DNA from 3 places in the Streptomyces sp. NPDC049687 genome. Region 3 is predicted to be linked to each of the others. Evidence: riboswitches for the same ligand, from Rfam matches in the RefSeq annotation. Region 3 holds a riboswitch; each other region holds the start of a gene.
The links. Region 3 has a riboswitch for cyclic di-AMP ahead of ACIBVL_RS14295 (M23 family metallopeptidase). Riboswitches for the same ligand answer to the same signal wherever they lie in the genome.
Positions count from the first base shown of each region.

Region 1: it holds a riboswitch for cyclic di-AMP, as region 3 does, so the genes downstream of both, ACIBVL_RS22135 (transglycosylase family protein) here and ACIBVL_RS14295 (M23 family metallopeptidase) in region 3, are expected to answer to the same signal.
Region 2: it holds a riboswitch for cyclic di-AMP, as region 3 does, so the genes downstream of both, ACIBVL_RS29530 (M23 family metallopeptidase) here and ACIBVL_RS14295 (M23 family metallopeptidase) in region 3, are expected to answer to the same signal.

Region 1 covers NZ_JBITLN010000007.1:94,204-101,499, forward strand. The annotation lists gene ACIBVL_RS22125 (septum formation initiator family protein) at 1-380, opposite strand, end outside; gene eno (phosphopyruvate hydratase) at 503-1,789, opposite strand; gene ACIBVL_RS22135 (transglycosylase family protein) at 2,104-2,805, opposite strand; cyclic di-AMP (ydaO/yuaA leader) riboswitch at 2,809-2,978, opposite strand; gene ACIBVL_RS22140 (transglycosylase family protein) at 3,184-4,173, opposite strand; gene ACIBVL_RS22145 (cytochrome P450) at 4,393-5,667, opposite strand; gene ACIBVL_RS22150 (hypothetical protein) at 5,664-5,798, opposite strand; gene ACIBVL_RS22155 (nucleoside triphosphate pyrophosphohydrolase) at 5,827-6,810, opposite strand; gene ACIBVL_RS22160 (SurA N-terminal domain-containing protein) at 6,892-7,296, opposite strand, start outside.
Region 2 covers NZ_JBITLN010000010.1:233,532-240,827, forward strand. The annotation lists gene ACIBVL_RS29515 (GNAT family N-acetyltransferase) at 1-1,956, opposite strand, end outside; gene ACIBVL_RS29520 (HPr family phosphocarrier protein) at 2,135-2,416, shown strand; gene ACIBVL_RS29525 (GntR family transcriptional regulator) at 2,634-3,329, opposite strand; gene ACIBVL_RS29530 (M23 family metallopeptidase) at 3,518-4,261, opposite strand; cyclic di-AMP (ydaO/yuaA leader) riboswitch at 4,275-4,440, opposite strand; gene ACIBVL_RS29535 (M16 family metallopeptidase) at 4,654-6,042, opposite strand; gene ACIBVL_RS29540 (M16 family metallopeptidase) at 6,039-7,296, opposite strand, start outside.
Region 3 covers NZ_JBITLN010000003.1:923,575-930,870, forward strand. The annotation lists gene ACIBVL_RS14260 (amino acid permease) at 1-1,118, shown strand, start outside; tRNA gene ACIBVL_RS14265 (tRNA-Lys) at 1,255-1,327, shown strand; gene ACIBVL_RS14270 (hypothetical protein) at 1,629-2,084, shown strand; gene ribA (GTP cyclohydrolase II) at 2,446-3,087, opposite strand; gene ACIBVL_RS14280 (MarR family winged helix-turn-helix transcriptional regulator) at 3,204-3,722, opposite strand; gene ACIBVL_RS14285 (dihydrofolate reductase family protein) at 3,792-4,922, shown strand; tRNA gene ACIBVL_RS14290 (tRNA-Met) at 4,970-5,043, shown strand; cyclic di-AMP (ydaO/yuaA leader) riboswitch at 5,277-5,444, shown strand; gene ACIBVL_RS14295 (M23 family metallopeptidase) at 5,452-6,483, shown strand; gene ACIBVL_RS14300 (aldo/keto reductase) at 6,569-7,296, shown strand, end outside.

The sequences.
Region 1 (7,296 bases), on a different contig from region 3:
GCGTCCGGGTCGATCACGACGTAACCGGTCTCCCCCGGCATCACATAGTGCAGCCGCTGCCGGATCTGCTGCTCGGCGTACGCGTCGTCCTGCCAGCGTGCCTTGAGGTCGCGCAGCTGCTCGACCCGCCTGGCGGCCTGTTCCTTCTCGCGCTCCAGGTCGGCGATGTCGGCGCGCTGGGAGACGTACTGCCGCATCGGGTAGGCCAGGGCCACGATCAGGGTGCACAGGACCAGCGCGAGGAGGGCGGCGCGGCCGGTGAGACGGGAACGGCGGGCCTGGCGTCTGGTCTGGGACCGGTAGACCCGGGCCGCCGTCTGTTCGCCGAGCAGCCGCAGCCTGGTCGCGGTGGAGAAACGGTCCCGGTCCTTGACGGCCATCGGCTCTCCGCCTCCCCTTTCACGTTTCACACGCGCGTACGTCCCCGCACACGGTACGGGACCGGGTACGGGGACGTACGTACGACTGGCTAAGCCTTGGCCCGCTGGGGCCCGCTCAGGGGTCAGCCCTTGAAGCGGGGGAAGGCGGAGCGGCCCGCGTACACGGCCGCGTCGTCGAGGATCTCCTCGATGCGCAGCAGCTGGTTGTACTTGGCGACGCGCTCGGAGCGGGCCGGGGCGCCGGTCTTGATCTGGCCGCAGTTGGTGGCGACGGCCAGGTCGGCGATGGTGACGTCCTCGGTCTCGCCGGAACGGTGCGACATCATGCACTTGAAGCCGTTGCGCTGGGCGAGCTCGACGGCGTCCAGGGTCTCGGTCAGCGAGCCGATCTGGTTGACCTTGACGAGCAGGGCGTTGGCGGTGCCCTCCTCGATGCCGCGGGCGAGGCGCTCGGGGTTGGTGACGAACAGGTCGTCGCCGACGAGCTGGACCTTGTCGCCGAGCTTGTCGGTGATGACCTTCCAGCCGGCCCAGTCGTCCTCGAACAGCGGGTCCTCGATGGAGACGAGCGGATAGGCCGCCACGAGCTCCTCGTAGTACTCCGTCATCTCGGCGGCGGAGCGCTCCTTGCCCTCGAAGAGGTACTTGCCGTCCTTGTAGAACTCGGAGGCGGCGACGTCGAGCGCCAGGGCGATCTGCTCGCCGGGCGCGTAGCCGGCTTCCTTGACGGCCTCGAGGATGAGGTCGAGGGCCTCACGGTTGGAGCCGAGGTTCGGGGCGAAGCCGCCCTCGTCGCCGAGGCCGGTGGACAGGCCGCGGCCCTTCAGCACCTTCTTGAGGGTGTGGTAGACCTCGGTGCCCCAGCGCAGCGCCTCGGAGAAGGACTCCGCGCCGATCGGGGCGATCATGAACTCCTGGATGTCCACGTTGGAGTCGGCGTGCGAGCCGCCGTTCAGGATGTTCATCATCGGCACCGGCAGCAGGTGCGCGTTGGGGCCGCCCAGGTAGCGGAAGAGCGGGAGGTCGCTGGCCTCGGAGGCGGCGTGGGCGACGGCGAGGGAGACGCCGAGGATGGCGTTGGCGCCGAGGGAGCCCTTGTTGTCGGTGGCGTCCAGGTCGAACATGGCCTGGTCGATCAGGCGCTGCTCGGTGGCGTCGTAGCCGACCAGCTCCGGGCCGATCTGCTCGATGACGGCGAGGACGGCCTTCTCGACACCCTTGCCCTGGTAGCGGTTGGGGTCACCGTCGCGGAGCTCGATGGCCTCGAAGGCGCCCGTGGAGGCGCCGGACGGGACGGCGGCACGACCCGTGCTGCCGTCGTCGAGGCCGACCTCGACCTCGACCGTGGGGTTGCCTCGGGAGTCCAGGATTTCCCGGGCTACGACGACGTCGATGGACGGCACGAGCATCTCCTTCTTGGGATGTGACGCTGGTTGTGCGGGGCCACGTGGGCCTTGCGACTAGAGCCTAACCGTCTTCGGGGCGTCGGCAGCCGACCGACCGTCCCGTGGACAGACAGACGGTACACATTGTTTCTGGCCGGAACAAAGACCGTCCAGGGAGAGCCGGCGAACAGAGGGCAAAGAAAACCCCGCCCCGGTGCGTACGGGGGAACACGCACCGGGGCGGGGAGCTCGTGGGGACGGGGGGGGTGTCCCTCACGAGGTCTTCAGTGTGCGGGGCCGACCTGTGGGGGTGCTGTGGCCTCGCTGGGAGCAGGGTGTCACTTCAGGTGCAGTTGCTGGCCCGGGTAGATGAGGTCGGCGACCTCGACGATGTCCTTGTTCAGCTGGAACAGCTTCTGCCAGCCGCCCTTGACGTCGTGCTTCTCGGCGATGGAGCTGAGGGTGTCGCCCTTGACGACCTTGTACTCGCCGTCACCCTTCTTGACCTTCTTGCCGGTCGGAGTGGTGACCGTCTTCTGGCTCTTGGGGGCGGCCGGGCGCTCGGCGGAGCGGGAGGCGCCCTGCTGCTCGGTCGAACGCGTGGTGGTGCCGCTGCTCGACGAGGAGGAGCCGCCGGAGCCCGACGAGGCGCTGCCGCCGTCGTAGGAGGCGCTGGACAGACCCTTGCCGCAGACCGGCCAGGCGCCCTTGCCCTGGGAGGCGAGGACCTTCTCGGCGACGGCGATCTGCTGCGACTTGCTGGCCTGGTTGGCCTGGGCGGCGTACTGGGTGCCGCCGTACGCGGCCCAGGTGGAGGCGGAGAACTGGAGGCCGCCGTAGTAGCCGTTGCCGGTGTTGATGGACCAGTTGCCGCCGGACTCGCACTGGGCGACCGCGTCCCACTCGGAGGCGGTGGCGGCGGAGGCGTTGCCGGCCGCCATCAGCGGGGCGGCGATGGCGACACCGGTGACACCGGCGAGCGCGGCGGCCCGGGTGGCCTTGGACGGACGACGGTGCTTGCCCTTGCCGGAAAACAGCATGGTGGATCCCCTCACCGACGCCTGCGAGGTGAGCTGTCGGGTTCGGGCCGGTTGAGTTGCCCGGCCGCACACCTCACGGTGCGCGGCTTCACCCCGAGCCGGTTCCGGCGGTCAACCACCGGGCCCGGCACTTACCTTGGGTCCCCCGCTCCTGCCTACGGCGCTTGACGCGACGACTGTTCCCGGGCTGCCGCTGGCAGGATTCGGCGTTGCGACGGCCGGGGCTCGGATTGCCGAGCGGTCCTGACCGTAGACACGCGATCCGCCGAATTTCAAAGACGATCAGGGCTTCTGAGACTCATCCCACACTTTCGCCAAACCGGACATTCGGCGCGAAATGGGGCGTGAACTCCTGGCCGTTTTCGGCGTGTTCCCGCCCTATTGGATGCCTGTGTCGAGGGTCTGACCGGGGACGATGGCGCTCGGATCGGCGCCGATGAGGTCCCTGTTCTCGGCGTAGAGCGCGCGCCATCCGCCGTCGAGGTCAAGGGAGTCGGCGATGGAGGCGAGCGTGTCGCCCTCCTGCACCGTGTAGGTGCTCACCGCGTGACGGCCGGAGGAGGTGGTGGAGGTGTCCGCCGCCAGGGTCTCGTCGGCGGTGGCGCCGCGATGACGGCCCGAGCCGAGGGAGCCGGTGTCGACGAGGCTCCAAGAACCCTCACCCTGGGCGGAATTGTCCGAGTCATCCACTTCTGGGATTACCGTGGGCGAGACGTCCTTCGGCCCCGCACTCCCCTGGTCGCCGGTGGAGGAGTCCGATTTGCCGGACTCGTTCGCAGCCGAGGAGGAAGGGGACGAAGTGGACTCGGGGGATGAACTCGGCGCATTCCCTGGCGAGTCGGAGGTGCCGGCGTCCGAGCCGTCGGAGGCACCGGATCCGCTCGAGCTGCCGGAGTCGGAGGACGCCCCCTTGGAAAGGTCGGACAATCCGGATGACACGGACGAGTCGGACTCGCCGTCCGCCACTCCGGTGTCGACGTCCAGCGCGCCGTTCTCCTTGGTGAGTCCGGACGTCAGCCCGCAGGTGCCCCAGGCGCCGACGCCCTCCTTCTCGAGGAGCTTCTGGGCGACGGCTATCTGCTGGTTACGGCTGGCCAGATCGGGGCTCGCGGCATAGTCGAGTCCGCCGTACGTCTCCCATTCCTTCTGCGTGAGGCTCAGGCCGCCGTACTCGCCGTCACCCTCGTCGGCACTCCAGGAGCCGCCGGTCTCGCACTGCGCCACCTTGTCCCACACCGTGCCGTCGGCAGCGCTCGCGCCGCCCGCGGCGAACAGCGGGATGGCGATGGCCGAGCCGGTCACTCCGGCCGCGACGAGGAGCGCCGGGGCCTGGCGGGGGCGACGGTGACGACCGTTCCCGGAGAGCATGCGGGGGCCTTTCTCTGGACAGCAGCAACCGGCGCGGCGGGCGGTGCGAGCACACGGGTTCGCCGCGCTGACGAGTGAACGTATCGGCAGACGATCACTTGTCACAAGTTAATGCCGCGCAGATCACGTGAAGATCACAGGCTTGAGGATCGGTCACCTTTACTCCGCCGGATGGTCACAGTTCGACTGACATACCGTCAGGTATCGGTCGGCGATCGATCAGCTACGGGCTGGAGCGAACTCCACGGGCAGTGTGCGCAGTCCGCGCATGATGAGCCCGCCGCGCCACCTCAACTCCGCCGGATCGGCGGCGAGTCGGAGGTCGGGGAGGCGGGTGAGGAGGGTGGCGAGGGCGGTCTGGCCCTCCAGACGGGCGAGGGGGGCGCCGAGACAGTAGTGGATGCCGTGGCCGTAGCCGAGGTGCTGGTTGTCGCGGCGGGAGAGGTCGAGGGTGTCGGGGTCGGCGAAACGTGCGGGGTCGCGGTCGGCGGCGGCGAGGACGACGAGGACGGGGTCGCCCTGGGCGATGTGCTGCCCGCCGATGGTGAGCGGCCGGGTCGCGAAGCGCCAGGTGGCGAGTTCGACGGGGCCGTCATAGCGGAGGAGTTCCTCCACGCCGGTCTCCAGGAGGCCGCGGTCGCCCGCTGCCAGGGCCTGCTGGAGCCGATTGCGCTGACCGGGGTGGGTGAGGAGGGCATAGGTGCCGTTGCCGATCAGATTGACGGTCGTCTCGAAGCCGGCGAACAGAAGGATGAAGGCCATGGCGGCGGCTTCGTTCTCGGTGAGGTGCTCGCCGTGGTCCGAGGCGCGGATGAGACCGGAGATGAGGTCCTCACCGGGGGCGGGGTGTTGAGGGAGTTCCGCGCGCTTGCGATGGATGAGCTCCAGCAGATAACCGCGCATCTTCTTCACGGACCGCGCGACCCCGCCCCTCGGCCCTCCCCCGTGCCGGATCATCATGCCCGCCCAGTCCCGGAATTCGTCCTGGTCCTCGCGGGGGACACCGAGGAGGTCGCAGATGGCGTAGATGGGGAGGGGGAAGGCGAAGTCGTGGATGAGGTCCGCCTCGCCCTCGCCCGCGAACCGGTCGATGAGGTGGTCCGTCAACTCCTGCACCCGGGGCGCGAACTCGGCGACCCTGCGCGGCGTGAACGCCTTGCTGACAAGCCGACGGAGCCTGGTGTGGTCCGGCGGATCGATGTTGAGCAGATGCGTCATCAACTCGGCCTTGCGCTCGCCGGGGATGCCGGTCTTGCCCTTGGCGTGGGCGGGCTCGTCGTGATGCGCGGGGTTCTTGGAGAGCCGCTGGTCGGCGAGGGCCTGTTTCGCGTCGGTGTAGCGGGTGACCAGCCACGCCTCCACCCCACTGGGCAGCCGCGTCCTGCGCACCGGGGCATGCTCGCGGAGCCAGGCGTAGGCGGGGTAGGGGTTGGTCGCGAACTCCCAGGTGAAGAGGTCGGGGGCAGTGCCGGGTGGGGTGGGGTTGCTGGTCACTCCTCGACGGTAGCCGGGTTTTCGGGGAGGACTTCGCCAAGGGCGCTGAGCCGGCCGGCCGCGGGCTCCCAGCCGGCTTCCGCGGCCTCGGCGAGCCAGTGTTCGGCCCGGGTGAGGAGGATCGCGCTCACGACCAGCAGCCCATGAGCCCCCACCGTGCTAACCCGCCACCCCCTCCACCCCCCGAATCGTGTCCCGGTAGGCCCGGGCCGCGGCGCGCAGGGCCGCCTCCGGGTCGGTGCCCTCCGCCTCGGCCCGGGTGGCCAGTGCGAGGAGCTCGTAGCCGATCCCCTCCGCCGCCGGCAGCGGCACCTCCAGGCCCGCCGATCTCACTCTCGACGCCAGCTTCGACGCCAGCGCCAGGCCCGGCTGGTGGAGAGGTACGCCGTCCGTCACCGACTCGCGGCGTTTCTCGACCGCCTTGGTGCGGAGCCAGTGGGCCTTGACCTCTTCCGGGGTCGTGGCCGTGGCGTCGCCGAAGACGTGGGGGTGGCGGTGGATGAGTTTGGTGACGATCGTGGCCGCCACGTCGTCGATCGAGAAGGGGGAGTCGGGGTCCTCCTCGGCTATGCGGGCGTGGAAGACGACCTGGAGGAGGACGTCGCCCAGTTCCTCGCGGAGTTCGTCGCGGTCGCCGTCCTCGATGGCCTCGACGAGTTCGTATGCCTCTTCGATGCCGTACTTGGCGAGGCCCTTGTGGGTCTGCTGGGAGGACCAGGGACACTCCCGCCGGATGCGGTCCATGACCTGGATCAGGTCGAGGAGGCGGGCGCCCGGGAGGTCGTAGGAGGCGGGAAGGAGTTCCAGCTCGGGCATCGAGACGCGGCCCGAGCCGGCCAGGCGGGCCAGGCCGTCCGTCAGGGCCGGTTCGCCCTCGCCGGTCGCCACGATCACCACCGTGTGGCCGCCCGCGCAGGCCGTGACCAGGTCCTCGGCGGACACCGCCGTCTCCTCGACCCCTATGCCCGCCTCCCGCAGGTACGGCAGCTGCGGGTGGGTGCCGTCCGCGCACAGGACGCGGTCCGCCGTGCGCAGGGCCTGCCAGGCGGGCCAGGAGAGCAGGCCGGGGGCGACCCGGTGGCTGGTGGTGAGCAGGACGACTCGGCCCGTCGCGGAGCCGGTGGGTGCGGTCACATCGTTCACACCCCCGAACGTAACCCACACCCGCCGACCGCTCCGCTCAGTTGTCCACAGGCAGGGGCGACCGGTCATACGGTCGTATCGTCACGTCGTCTGTTGCGTCCCCGCCGACGTGACATCCCGTACCCACGGCGTCTTCGCGTCGACGCGGCTGACCTTCTGGGCGTCCCAGTCGCCGTAGCGCGGGTTGAGGTCGACGCCGAGTTCCTTGGACGTCTTGGACAGGGCGCTCCAGAAGGCGGGCTCGCTGGTGGTGGTGCCGAGGCTCGTGGCGAGTTTCTGGGCCTCCAGCTGGAGGCGGAGGTTCTCGTCGACGCGCTGCGGCGGGATGCCGTACTGCTGGAGCCACGAGGTCTCCAGGCCCTTCGCGCCGCCCCACTGCTGCTCCAGGCCGGCCCGCGCCTGCTGGACCTCACCGCGGCTGACGCTGATGCCCGCGTCCTCGGCGGCGCGGTCCAGCACCCGGTCCAGGACCATGCCGTGCAGGGT
Region 2 (7,296 bases), on a different contig from region 3:
GTGGGCGCCCTCGGGGGCCGCGACGGCGGCCTGCGCCGGCGTCCGGCCGTCGGGTGCCGCGCCACGCGCGCGTGCGGCGGCCTCGGCGCGCGGTGCGGTGCTCGTCGCGGCGGACAGCGCCGCCGCCAGTCCGCCGAGCTCGACGTGGACGACGAGCACCGGCTTGGCGGGGGCCGCCGCGGCGGCCGAGCGCAGCGCCTCCGCGAGCTGCGCGTCACTCGGCGAGGTCTCGCCGATGGCCGGTATCGCCGTCACCACCACCGCGTCGCACGTCTCGTCGGCCAGCGCCCGCGCCAGGGCCGCGTGGAAGTCCTCCGCCGTCGCCTCCGTCGTCAGGTCCAGCGGCGGGAGCGGCCGCAGTCCCTCGGAGAGGCACGCGTCGTACGTCAGCAGCCCCAGCGACTCGGAGTTGCCGAGGATCGCCACACGTGGTCCGGTCGGCAGGGGCTGGCGGGCGAGCAGCAGGCCCGCGTCGACCAGTTCGGTGATGGTGTCGACGCGGATCACGCCGGCCTGGCGCAGCAGCGCCGACACCGTGGCGTGCGGGAGCCGGGTCGCGCGGACGGCGTGCCCCTGCGGGGCGGAGCCGGAGCCCTGGACGACCACCAGGGGCTTGGCCGCCGCCGTGCGCCGCGCGAGGCGGGTGAACTTGCGCGGGTTGCCGATGGATTCCAGGTACATCAGGGCGACGTCGGTGTCCGGGTCGTCGTACCAGTACTGCAGGACGTCGTTGCCGGAGACGTCCGCGCGGTTGCCGGAGGAGACGAAGGTGGACACGCCGGTGACGCCGGTGACGCCGCCGCCGCGCCGGTGCAGACGGGAGAGCAGCGCGATGCCGATGGCGCCGGACTGGGCGAACAGACCGATGCGGCCGGGGCGTGGCATCTCCGGGGCCAGCGAGGCGTTGAGCCGCACCTGCGGTGAGGTGTTGATGACGCCGAAGGCGTTGGGGCCGATGATGCGCATGCCGTACGCACGCGCGTGCCGCACGAGTGCGCGCTGGCGCTCGCGGCCGTCGGGGCCGCTCTCGGCGTATCCGGCGGAGAGGACGACGAGTCCCTGGACGCCGTGTTCGCCGCACTCGGTGACGACCTCGGGCACGTGCTCGGCGGGGACGGCGACGATCGCGAGGTCGACGGGCTCGGCGATGTCGCGCACGGAGCGGTGGGCGGGGATCCCGTCGATCTCCTTCAGGTCCTCGGGGAACGCCCGGTTCACGGCGTGGAGAGGTCCGGTGAAGCCGGCTTCCCGGAGGTTGCCGAGGACGCTGCGGCCGACGCCGCCGGGGGCGCGGCCGGTGCCGACGACGGCGACGGAGCCGGGCGCCAGCAGTCGCCGTACGGAGTGGGACTCGGCGCGCTGTTCCCGCGCGCGCTGCACGGCCAGGGAGCGTTCGGTGGGTTCGAGGTCGAACTCCAGGCGGACGACGCCGTCCTCGAAGCTGCGCTGCTGGGTGTAGCCGGCGTCCGTGAAGACCTTGATCATCTTGGTGTTGGCGGGGAGCACCTCGGCGGCGAAACGGCGGATGCCGCGCTCGCGTGCGACGGCCGCGATGTGTTCGAGGAGCGCGGAGGCGACGCCGCGCCCCTGGTGGGCGTCCTGGACGAGGAAGGCGACCTCGGCCTCGTCGGCGGGCGCGGAGGCGGCCATGCCGTCGGCGCCAATGCGGTCATAGCGTACGGTTGCGATGAACTCGCCGCCGACCGTGGCCGCGAGTCCCACCCGGTCCACAAAGTCGTGGTGCGTGAAGCGGTGGACGTCCTTGGCGGACAGTCGCGGGTAGGGCGCGAAGAAGCGGTAGTACTTCGACTCGTCCGAGACCTGCTCGTAGAAGCTGACCAGGCGCTCGGCGTCATCAACGGTGATGGGGCGGATGCGCGCGGTGCCGCCGTCGCGCAGCACCACGTCGGCCTCCCAGTGGGCGGGGTACTCGTGCCGGTCCGAGGCGCTCTGCATGGGGCCCAGAGTACGGCTCGCGTACGACAACGGCGCGAGGCAGTCTGTGGAGGACGGAAGCCGGATCGAGGCCGCGATCAGGCGACCGCACGAGGGACGGGACGTATGACCCGTTCCTCCCACGCTTCACGTGTGGAACACTGGTCTAGACAACATGAGAACCGAAGGGCAGCAACACATGGCTGAGCGCCGCGTCAACGTCGGCTGGGCCGAGGGCCTCCACGCCCGCCCCGCCTCCATCTTCGTCCGAGCCGCCACGGCCGCAGGCGTCCCGGTGACGATCGCCAAGGCAGACGGCAATCCCGTCAACGCGGCCTCCATGCTGGCCGTCCTCGGCCTCGGCGCCCAGGGCGGCGAGGAGATCGTCCTCGCCTCCGACGCCGAGGGCGCGGACGTCGCCCTCGACCGGCTGGCGAAGCTGGTCGCCGAGGGTCTCGAGGAACTCCCCGAGACCGTCTGAGTCACACGCGAAGCCGCGTCGCCCTCCCGGGCGGCGCGGCTTCGCCATTTTTCGCACGGACTTTCGCAGCGGCTCCACGGGAATTACCGGCGGCATAACCGGAAATCCGCCTCCGGGCACACGAAGAGCGCACCACCGGAAATTCGCGGCGCGCGAGCGTAAGGGCAGCGGAAATATCTCTCCGCCGAATATCCCTTCTTTGTATACGGCCCCCGTGTTAATGCCGCAGACCCGTCATGTTTACGGGAGGTTGCGAAGTCCTCACGCGGTCGACGCGCTCCGCGCCGCCGGAGAAACGCAACCGGTGAGCGGCCGTCGCACGCTCGGTGTGCAGCGCCGTGACCGTCCGGGCGCGCTCCTGGTCGCCGCGCGCCACCGCGTCCACGATCGCGCCGTGCTCGGCCCAGGACTCCACGGGGTTGGCCGGCGCCTCCACCGTGTACATCCAGGCGATCTTGTGGCGCAGCTGGGTGAGCATCGACGTCAGGGCGTGGCTTCCGGAGGCCTGGGCGAGCGTCTCGTGGAACCAGCCGCCCAGGGAGCGCAGATCCTCACTGCTGCCCCTCCTGGCCCGCTCCTGGCCCAGCCGGACGAGGCCGCGCAGCACCTTGAGATGGGCCTCGGTGCGCCGCTGCGCGGCCCGGGCGGCGCCGAGCGGCTCCAGGAGCATGCGCATCTCCAGCAGGTCGGCGGCCTCCTGCTCGGTCGGTTCCGCGACGCAGGCGCCCGCGTGGCGCCGGGTGACGACGAAGCCCTCGGCCTCCAGAGTGCGCAGCGCCTCCCGGACGGGGACACGGGAAACGCCGTAGCGGCGGGCGAGGAGTTCCTCGGTGAGGCGGCTGCCGCGCTCGTAGACACCCGCGACGATGTCGTCCCGGATGGCCGTGCACACCGAGTGCGCCGGAATACGCATGACCGACCTCCGCCTTAATCCCCGTGAAACGTCGACGATTGACGTGTAGTCCGTGACTCTATTGCAATGAGCCGGAATTTCCGACGGCGGACCGGAATCCGGGGATATTTTTTGGCCAGCGGGGCGTCCGAAACGGCGAAAGCCCCGGCCGAGTGGGCCGGGGCTGGACGATCTGTCGCCGTGTGTCGTCAGACGTTCACGCCGTGCTTGCGGAGGTAGGCGACCGGGTCGATGTCCGAGCCGTACTCCGCGGTGGTGCGCGCCTCGAAGTGCAGATGCGCGCCGGTGACGTTGCCGGTCGCGCCGGACAGGCCGATCTGCTGGCCGGGGGTGACCTTCTGGCCCACCGAGACGCCGATGGACGACAGGTGGCCGTACTGGGTGTACGTGCCGTCGTTCATCTTGATGACGATCTGGTTGCCGTACGACCCGCCCCAGCCGGCCTCCACGACGGTGCCCAGGCCGACCGCGTGCACGGTGGTGCCGCTGGCGGCGTGGAAGTCGATGCCGGTGTGGCTGCCGGAGGACCACAGGGAACTGCTGGCCTGGTAGCCGGTGGAGACGTACGAGCCGGTGATCGGCAGCACGAAGGCGTTCAGCCGCTTGCGCTCCGCCTCCCGGGCGGCACGCACGCGTGCCTCGCGCTCCTCCACGGCCTTCTTGGCGGCCGCCTCGCGAGCGGCCTCCTCGAAGGCGGCCTTCTTCTGCACGGCGACCTGGTCGTCGATCTGCTCGGCGACGGCCTCGCCGGCGGTGACGACCGGGATCAGCCCGGTCTGCTCGGGAGTCGGCTCGGCGGCGAAGGCCGGGGCGGAGGCGACGGTGGCCATGACACCGGTGGTGGTGAGCGCCGCGACACCCACCGCGCGGGTGGTGGTGCGCTGCATACGGCTCGCGCGACGGTGCTTCCCGGTGGCGTAGGTGAACGCCATGAAGTTGGGCGGTCCTTTCCTTCCCTCTCGCCTACCGGGTTAGCTGACGGGTTCGGAGCAGGAAGGTCTCCTACGGGCCCCCTCGCGGCATGCGCGGGCGTCCGATTCACCCCAGGGACTTCACATGGGTCCCCGGCTCCCCTGGCTCGCGCCGTACGGGGACTCGGCGATGACTGTCCGGTGCCGCGGGTGCGGCGCACTGCCTGACGAACAGCCCGCATGAAGCTATGCGGGGCGGCCTTCAATCCTCAAACGGATCGCGGTTTTTGTAGCGCATCCCACAGGGCAGACAGGCAACCTCCGCCCCAATTCGGACATCTGGAGGCCCTGGTGACGGTTCCGTCCACCAGGGCCCCCACGCGTGCGTGCCGTTGGGCGCGACTGCTCGACGTCTACTCCGCGGGTACGACCTTGACCTCGCCGATGCCGAGCGCCTCGACCGCCTCCTTGATCTGTGCGGCGTCACCGACGAGGACGGTCACCAGACGGTCCACCGGGAAGGCGCTCACGGCCGCCGCGGTGGCCTCGACGGTGCCTGTCGCGGCGAGCTGCTGGTACAGCGTCGCCTGGTAGTCGTCGGGCAGGTACTGCTCCACCTGGTCGGCCAGCGTGCTGGCGACGGCCGCCGCGGTCTCGTACTTCAGCGGCGCCACCCCGACCAGATTCTGCACCGCGACATCGCGCTCGGCGTCGGTCAGGCCCCCCGCGGCGAGGGTGCGCAGCACCTTCCACAGGTCGTCCAGGGCGGGGCCGGTGTTCGGGGTGTCGACGGAACCGCTGATGGCGAGCATCGCGGCACCGGAGCCGTCCGGGGCGGACCTGAGGACCTGCCCGAACGCGCGCACCCCGTAGGTGTAGCCCTTCTCCTCGCGCAGGACGCGGTCCAGGCGGGAGGTGAGGGTGCCGCCGAGGCAGTACGTGCCGAGCACCTGGGCGGCCCACACGCGCGCGTGCCGATCGGCGCCGATACGGCCGATGAGCAGCTGCGTCTGGACGGCGCCGGGGCGGTCCACGATGACGACACGGCCGGTGTCGTCGGCGGTCACCGGCGGCACGGGCCGCGGCTGGCCCGGGGTGCCCGTCCAGGCGCCCAGGGTGTCGCCGAGGAGCGCGGCCAGGTCGACGCCGGTGAGGTCGCCGACGACCACGACGGTGGCCGTGGCGGGCCGGACGTGCTTCTCGTAGAAGGCCTGTACGGCCGCGGAGTCGATCTTCTCGACCGTCTCGGCGGTGCCCTGGCGCGGGCGCGACATGCGCGCGGCCGCCGGGAACAGCTCCTTGGAGAGCTCCTTGGCGGCACGGCGGGAGGGGTTGGCCAGCTCGTGCGGGATCTCGTCCAGGCGGTTGCGGACCAGGCGCTCGACCTCGCTCTCGGCGAACGCCGGCGCGCGCAGGGCGTCGGCGACCAGTCCGAGCGCCTTGGGCAGGCGGGAGGCGGGCACCTCCAGGCTGAGGCGGACGCCGGGGTGGTCGGCGTGCGCGTCGAGGGTGGCGCCGCAGCGCTCCAGCTCGGCGGCGAACTCCTCGGCGGAGTGCTTGTCGGTGCCCTCGGAGAAGGCACGCGCCATGATCGTGGCGACGCCGTCCAGGCCGGCCGGTTCGGCGTCCAGGGGCGCGTCCAGGAGGACCTCGACGGCGACGACCTGCTGGCCGGGGCGGTGGCAGTGCAGGACGGTCAGGCCGTTGTCCAGCGTGCCGCGCTCGGGCGCCGGGAACGCCCACGGCTTGGCCTCGCCCGCCCGGGGCTGGGGGTGGAAGTCCATCGTGGCGAGCTCGGTCACTGGGCCGCCTCCTCGTTCTCGTCCTGGTCGGCGGGGGCTTCGGGGGCGGTGGGCTCGTAGACGAGCACCGCGCGGTTGTCGGGGCGCAGGCGGGCCTTGGCGACCTCCCGCACCTCCTCGGGCGTGACGTCCAGCACGCGCTGGACGGCGGTGAGGGCGAGCTGCGGGTCGCCGAACAGGACGGCGAACCGGCACAGTTCGTCCGCGCGGCCGGCGACGGTGCCGAGCCGGTCGAGCCACTCGCGCTCCAACTGGGCCTGGGCCCGCTCCATTTCCTCGGCGGTCGGGCCCTCCTCGGCGAACCGGGCGAGCTCCTCGTCGATGGCGGCCTCGATCACGGGCACCTCGACGTCGCCGGAGGTCTTGACGTCAAGCCAGCCGAGGGAGGGCGCCCCGGCGAGCCGCAGCAGGCCGAAGCCGGCCGCGACGGCCGTACGGTCGCGGCGCACCAGCCGGTTGTAGAGGCGGGAGGACTCGCCGCCGCCCAGGACGGTGAGCGCCAGGTCGACGGCGTCGCACGCGCGCGTGCCGTCCTGCGGCAGACGGTAGGCGGCCATCAGCGCGCGGGCCGGGACCTCCTCCTCGACGACCTCGCGCAGCTGCTCGCCGATGATGTCCGGCAGCGAGCCGTCGCGCGGCTCGGGCTTGCCGTCGTGGCCCGGGATGGAGCCGAAGTACTTCTCGATCCAGGCGAGCGTCTGCTCCGGGTCGATGTCGCCGACGACCGAGAGGACCGCGTTGTTGGGCGCGTAGTACGTCCGGAAGAACGCGCGCGCGTCCTCCAGGGTCGCCGCGTCCAGGTCGGCCATCGAGCCGATCGGCGTGTGGTGGTAGGGGTGACCGTCCGGGTAGGCGAGGGAGGTCAGCTTCTCGAACGCGGTGCCGTACGGCACGTTGTCGTAGCGCTGGCGGCGCTCGTTCTTCACGACGTCGCGCTGGTTCTCCATGGACTCGTCGTCCAGGGCGGCCAGCAGGGAGCCCATGCGGTCGGCCTCCAGCCAGAGGGCGAGCTCCAGCTGGTGGGCGGGCATGGTCTCGAAGTAGTTGGTGCGCTCGAAGCTGGTGGTGCCGTTGAGGGAGCCGCCGGCGCCCTGGACCAGCTCGAAGTGGCCGTTGCCCTTGACCTGGGCGGAGCCCTGGAACATGAGGTGCTCGAAAAGGTGAGCCAGGCCGGTACGGCCCTTGACTTCGTGGCGCGAGCCGACGTCGTACCAGAGGCACACCGCCGCGACCGGGGTCAGGTGGTCCTCGGAG
Region 3 (7,296 bases):
CGTTCCTGGGCGCCTACCTGAACCTGCAGTTCGACTTCGAGGTGACCCCCGGCCGTACGGTCCTCCTCTTCGCCGTGATCCTCCTTCTGCACGGCCTGCTGAACACCTTCGGCGTCCGGATCGTCGCGCTGCTGAACAGCGTGAGCGTGTGGTGGCACGTGCTGGGCGTGGCGGTGATCGTCGGCGCCCTGGCCTTCGTCCCGGACCACCACCAGTCGGCGTCCTTCGTCTTCGGCGAGTTCGTCAACAACACCGGCTGGGGCAGCGGGGTGTACGTGGTGCTGCTGGGCCTGCTGATGGCCCAGTACACCTTCACGGGCTATGACGCCTCCGCCCATATGACGGAGGAGACCCACGACGCGTCGACGGCGGGCCCGAAGGGCATCGTGCAGTCCATCTGGACCTCCTGGATCGCCGGTTTCGTGCTCCTGCTCGGCTTCACCTTCGCCATCCAGTCCTACGACGGTGCTCTCGCCTCCCCGACCGGCGCACCGCCCGCCCAGATCCTCCTGGACGCCCTCGGCGCGACCGCGGGCAAGCTCCTGCTGCTGGTGGTGATCGGTGCCCAGCTCTTCTGCGGGATGGCGTCGGTGACGGCCAACAGCCGCATGATCTACGCCTTTTCCAGAGACGGCGCCCTGCCGTTCTCCCACGTCTGGCACACCGTCAGCCCCCGCACCCGGACCCCGGTCGCCGCGGTCTGGCTGGCGACGGGCGGCGCGCTGGTCCTCGGCCTGCCCTATCTGATCAACGTCACGGCCTACGCGGCGGTGACCTCCATCGCCGTGATCGGCCTCTACATCGCCTACGTCATCCCGACGCTGCTGCGGGTCCGCAAGGGCGCGGCCTTCGAACGCGGGCCGTGGCACCTGGGCCGCTGGTCGGGGGTGATCGGTGTGGTGTCGGTGGCGTGGGTCGCGGTGATCACGGTGCTGTTCATGCTGCCCCAGGTCTCCCCGGTCACCTGGGAGACCTTCAACTACGCCCCGGCCGCGGTCCTCGCGGTGCTCGGCTTCGCGGGGGTGTGGTGGCTGGCCTCGGCACGCAAGTGGTTCCTGAACCCCGACCACGAACGGACCGTCGCCCGGGAGGCGGCACGGGCGGGCAAGACCCCGTAACCGGCGGATGGGACTTCGAACCGGCGCGGCGGATGACCGATCTTCACCCCTGTGCGCCTCGCGACGCGGCCGTGTCTTCGATACCCGATCGGAGACACGGCCGGGTCCGGCTATGCTCGGGGAGACAACATCGCCAGGGCCGTTAGCTCAATTGGCAGAGCAGTGGACTTTTAATCCATTGGTTGTGGGTTCGAGTCCCACACGGCCTACGGACGATGGTCGGGGGATATGGCCTCCGGCCTGCTGTGCAGCGCCCGGGTCGGCTTCGGTGCCGACCCGGGCCGCCGGGTGTCCGGGACGCCTTGCTGGGCCTGCCGCCCGGGCGTGAGAGCCGGCGGGTCACCCCGCGGACCGGCCGACTGCTCGCACATGGCGATGCCGAAGGGGCCGCGCGACGCACATCAGAAATGGCCGAAACGGGATCCTGTGGCCGTGTTCCCTCGGGTAACACTGGTCACGCAGGTTGCTTGAGACTTGCACATTCCCCCGACGGTTGGATTGGAAGAAGGCATGCGTCTCACGAACCCCCACGGCCGCACTCGTCGCGTCGCCCGTTCCGCTTCCTTGGCCGCCCTGCTCGCCCTGAGCGGGGCCACCGCCCTCACCGCGGCGCCCACGGCGTCCGCAGCCCCCACGGCCTCACTCACCGCCGACGTACCGATGGCCGCCAGGGGGGCCGGCAACTCCGTCGTGTATTTCGGCAGTCTCCGGGTCGACGACGGCACGTCCGTCACCTGCCTGAGCGCGAGCGACGCCGACATCTCCGGCGGCAACGGCCGGATCATATTCGCCACCCACTACAAGATCACCACAGGCAAGACCTACGGCATCTCCGCCTGGGAGACCGGCAACTGCGACACGTACATCCCGCAGACGGGTCAGCGGACGCAGTCCCTCGGCGGCGTGACGGTCACCCCCACGGCCGCCGAGGTCTCCAGTGGTGTCTACCAGGTCCGGATCCCCTAGGGCGTGTCCGGCGTGGAATCGGCCTGTGCCTGGCGTCAGGGCTTCCTGACGTCGCTGGAACGGCCGACGGTCTGATCGGATGCGGGGACTCCCTGGGGAACGGGGAGTCCCCGTATTCCGGTTCACGCCTCGCTCTGTCCGCCATCGGCGTTTGCGGCCCTGCCCGACCGTACCGACGAAGGCCAACGGCCGGGTAGCGCGACACGACGCGCGGTCCCTCCAGGCGTTCGGGCTGGAGCGCGGGCTCGCCGAGCGCATCCGACGAGCGCAGGTCGCGCACCGGTCGTGGGTCCGCCGGGCGGGACCGGGGTGACGCATCTCGGCCGGCGCCTCGGCCCCGGCCGGAGCGGGACCCCGGGCCTCAGCCCACGCTCAGCTCCGTCAGCCGGCCCAGCGGCAGCGTGTGCTGGGTCGTCAGGACCTTGGCGCGCAGGTAGCGGACGTTGTGCGGGGTCGTGAAGACGCCGGTCGGAACACGGTCGTTGACGTCGATGCCCAGCCCCCGCAGCTGGTCCGCCTTGTCGGGGTTGTTGGACAGCAGGTCCAGGGTGGTGACGCCCAGGGCGCGCAGCATCTGGGCGGCGGCCGTGTAGTCGCGGGCGTCCTCGGGCAGTCCGAGGGCCGCGTTCGCCTCGTAGGTGTCCAGGCCCTGGTCCTGGAGGGCGTACGCGTCGAGCTTGTTGTAGAGGCCGATGCCGCGACCCTCCTGGCGGAGGTACAGCAGGATGCCGCCGGTTTCCGCTATCCGCTCGACCGCCTCGCGCAGCTGCGGGCCGCAGTCGCAGCGGGCGGAGCCGAAGACGTCGCCCGTGAGGCACTCGGAGTGCAGCCGGACCAGCGGGACGGTGCCGGGGGCCGGTTCGCCGAGGACGACGGCGACGTGCTCCTGTCCGTCTGCCAGGCCGTGGAAGGTGACGACCTCGGCGTCGACGGAGTAGCCGTCGTGGAAGCGCAGCGGTACCCGGACGCGGGCGCGCTGGGTGGCGGCAGGGGTGTCGGGCATGCGGGTCTCCCGGGGCGAGTGGGGCGGTGCGGACATCTGCTTCAGATTTGAAGCAGCGTGTCGAGCGAGACCCTACCCTATGCTTTAAATTTGAAGCAACTGGTTTGTGGCCCGGCTCACGAGGTCCCGGAGCAGGGCGAGGAGCGCCGCCGCCACGGCAGTTCCTCGGGTGCCGCCTCGCCGTCGTCCTGGAACCCCCGCGCCACCTGCGTGAAGATCTCCTCCAGCTGCCGCACCTGCTCGGAGGTGAGCCGGTCGAAGAGAGCGGCGCGGACCGTGTCGACATGGCCCGGAGCCAGGCGCTCCAGGACCGCCATGCCCTCCTCCGTCAGGACGGCGACGCTTCCGCGCTTGTCCCAGCGGCAGTCCTCGCGCCGCAGCAGCCCGTCCTTCTCCAGCCGCGTCACCGCGTACGTCAGCCGGCTGCGGGTGATCTTCAGCGTCGCCGCGAGATCGGTCATCCGCAGCCGTCGCTCCGGTGTCTCGGAGAGGTTCGCCAAGATGGAGTAGTACAGATGGGGCATGCCGGCCTCCTGCTGGAGTTGCCGGTCGATCGCGTCCTCCACGAGGAGGTAGCCGGCGACGTACGCGCGCCAGGCGCGCTGCTCCTCGGGAGTGAGCCAGCGGGTCGTCATGCGCCCAGTGTAGGTTGTTTCAAACTTGAACCAAGAACCCCCGTCGTCATCCCCGAGAGAGCCGCGTCGATGCCGTACCCGTACGTCCTCCTGTCCGCCGCCGTCTCCCTCGACGGCTACCTGGACGACACCACCCCCGAACGTCTGCTCCTCTCCAGCCCCGCCGACTTCGACCGCGTCGACGAGGTACGGGCCTCCGTCGACGCGATCCTCATCGGCGCCGGCACCATCCGTGCCGACAACCCCCGCCTGCTGGTGAACTCCGCCGCCCGCCGCGCCGCCCGCGTCGCGGTCGGACAGCCGCCGTACCCCCTCAAGGTCACCGTCAGCGGCTCCGGCGACCTCGACCCGGCCGCGAACTTCTGGCACACCGGCGGCGACAAGGTCGTCCTCACGACGGAGAAGGGCGCCGAGCGGGCCCGCGCCATCGGCATCGCCGCGGACGTCGTCCCCCTCGGCCCCGAGCTGGACTGGCGTCGGCTCCTCGAACACCTCCACGACGGGTACGGCGTCCGCCGGCTGATGGTCGAGGGCGGCGGCACGATCCACACCCAGCTGCTCCAGCAGGGCCTCGCCGACGAACTCCAGCTCGTCCTCGCCCCCCTCCTCGTCGGCGACCCGGACGCGCCCCGGCTCTTCGGCCCCGGCGCCTACCAGGGCGGACGGCTGCGCCTGACCGAGACCCGGCGGATCGAGGACGTGGTCCTCATGCGCTACGAGCCCACCGCACCCGGCACCGGCCCGCTCCCCGCCGCCGCCGACCGCCGCTGGCTGGCCCTGGCCTGCGAGCTCGCCGCCCTGTGCCCGCCCTCGCGGACCGCCTTCAGTGTCGGCGCGGTGATTGTGGCCGCCGACGGGACGGAACTGGCGCGCGGCCACTCCCGCGAGGCCGGCGACCCGGTCGTCCACGCCGAGGAGGCCGCCCTCGCGAAACTCGACCCCGCCGACCCCCGCCTGGCCGGCGCCACCGTCTACAGCAGCCTGGAGCCCTGCGCCCGCCGCTCCTCCCGTCCCCGCCCCTGCGCCCGCCTCATCCTCGACGCAGGCGTGCGCCGGGTGGTCACCGCCTGGCAGGAGCCGGACACCTTCGTGACGGCCGCCGACGGCAACGGTCTCCTGACCGCCGAGGGTGCCGGCGTGGTGGTCCTCCCGGAGTACGCGGAGCAGGCGCAGGAGCCGAACCGGCACCTGCTCGGATAACCGATGTGCTTTCCGTCCCGCTGATGGCGTACAGTGGTGTTCACCGACGCGGGGTGGAGCAGCTCGGTAGCTCGCTGGGCTCATAACCCAGAGGTCGCAGGTTCAAATCCTGTCCCCGCTACTGAAGGCCGAGAGGCGGAATCCATAAGGGTTCCGCCCCTCGGTTTTTTCTTGTCCGGTGACTGTGCCTCTGCTGTGGACTCGTCCAACTCGCCCGTTTTTCACCGCTCTTGGCGGCGAAAGTCCAGGCCAAAAATGTTGTTGATCAAGCAGAAGAGCTTGGAAAGCCGCCCCCGGGTCTATTAACGTTCGATAACGCAGCGCGGTCGTCCCAGCCGTCACAAGAGTCGGCTCCGTGCGCACGCGCCGAATCCCGCAAGGGAACCGGGGAACCACCACCTTGGGGTGAATCACGCGGAAGCCGCCGTGAACTCGCAGAGTCACGAACGGTTTACGCGCGTAGGAGACCTTCCCGCTCCGAACCCGTCAGCTAACCCGGTAGGCGACGGAAGGAAAGGAGTGCGCCCGCGTGGCGTCCAACCGGCCTGCCCCAGAAGCCCCGTTCGTACCGAGCCGGCACTCCTCCGAGACCTTCGGCTACGGCAGCTACCGCACCGACGAGGGCCCCTGGGAGGAATGGAACCCCACCGAGGAGTCCATTCGTCCGGTCCGGGGCAAGCACCGGGTCGCCAAGCAGCGCGGCGGCGGGTTCGCCCGCAGCTCCACGGTCCTCGGCGTCGGCGTGATCGCCGCCGTCAGCGCGGGCGGCATGGCCAGCGCCAACACCGGCAAGGCCCCGGTCTCCCTCTCCATGCCCGACCTGCCGGGCGTGGGTTCCCTCATCTCCGACGACGACCCCGCCCAGGACACCGCGCCGGCCCTCGTCAGTCTCGGCACCGAGGCCGACTCCGGTGACCAGAGCACGGCCGACGCCGGTGAGGCGCTGCGCAGCCGGATCATGGCGCAGGCCGAGTCGCAGCAGACCCAGGTCGCCTCCAAGGCCCAGGCCCTCGCCGAGGCCGCCGCGGCCAAGGCGGAGGCCGCCGCCGTGGCCAAGGCCGAGGAGGAGGCGGAGGCCAAGGCCGCCGCCGCGAAGGAGAAGGCCGCGCAGGCCGCCAAGGAGAAGGCCGAGGCCGCGCGCCTGGCCGAGCTGGCCAAGCAGTACACGCTGCCGACCTCCTCGTACACCATCACCTCGACCTTCGGTCAGGCCGGCTCCCTCTGGTCCTCCGGCTACCACACCGGCCTGGACTTCGCCGCACCCACCGGCACCCTCATCAAGGCCGTCCACAGCGGCACCATCACCGAGGCGGGCTGGGCCGGCTCCTACGGCTACCGCACCATCCTCACCCTGGACGACGGCACCGAGCTGTGGTTCTGCCACCAGTCGTCGATCAGCGTCAGCGTCGGCCAGAAGGTCGCCACCGGTGATGTGATCGGCCGCGTGGGCGCCACCGGCAACGTGACCGGCGCGCACCTCCACCTCGAGGTCCACCCCGGCGGCAGCGCCACCGGCATCGACCCGATGGCCTGGCTGCGCAGCAAGGGCCTCAATCCCTGAGAGACCCCGTCGGAGCGGTTCCGTTCACAGCTTCTTCGTGCAAGCTCCGGAATGGGCCGCTGCGAGGCCGTTGTTGACGTAGGACATGACTTCTCTGCGCAAGCTCGGCTCCTCCGACCTCGAGGTCTTCCCCCTGTCCCTCGGCGGCAACGTCTTCGGCTGGACCGCCGACGAGACGGCATCCTTCGCCGTCCTCGACGCCTACGCGGCCGCCGGCGGCAACTTCGTCGACACCGCCGACTCCTACTCCTCGTGGGTCGAGGGCAACAGCGGCGGCGAGTCCGAGACCCTCATCGGCAGGTGGCTGAAGAAGAGCGGCAACCGCGACGACGTCGTCATCGCCACCAAGGTCAGCCAGCACCCCGACTTCCCGGGCCTGACCGCCGCCAACATCAAGGCGGCCGCCGACGCCTCACTCCGCCGCCTCGGCACGGACCGCATCGACCTGTACTACACCCACTTCGACAAGCCCGAGGTGCCGGTCGAGGAGATCATCGGCGCCCTCGACGAACTGGTGAGGGCGGGCAAGGTGCGGCACATCGCCGCCTCCAACATCTCGCCCGAACGCCTCCAGGAGTCCCTGCAGTTCTCCGACCGCGAGGGCCTGGCCCGCTACGTCGCCCTCCAGCCGCACTACAACCTGGTCTCCCGCGACACCTACGAGGGCCCCCTCCAGGAGCTCGCCGCCCGCGCCGGGCTCGCCGCGGTCCCCTACTCCGCTCTCGCCTCCGGCTTCCTCACCGGCAAGTACCGGCCCGGTACGACGGTGCGGAGCCCGCGGTCCCCGGGCGCCGCCAAGCACCTCGAATCCGA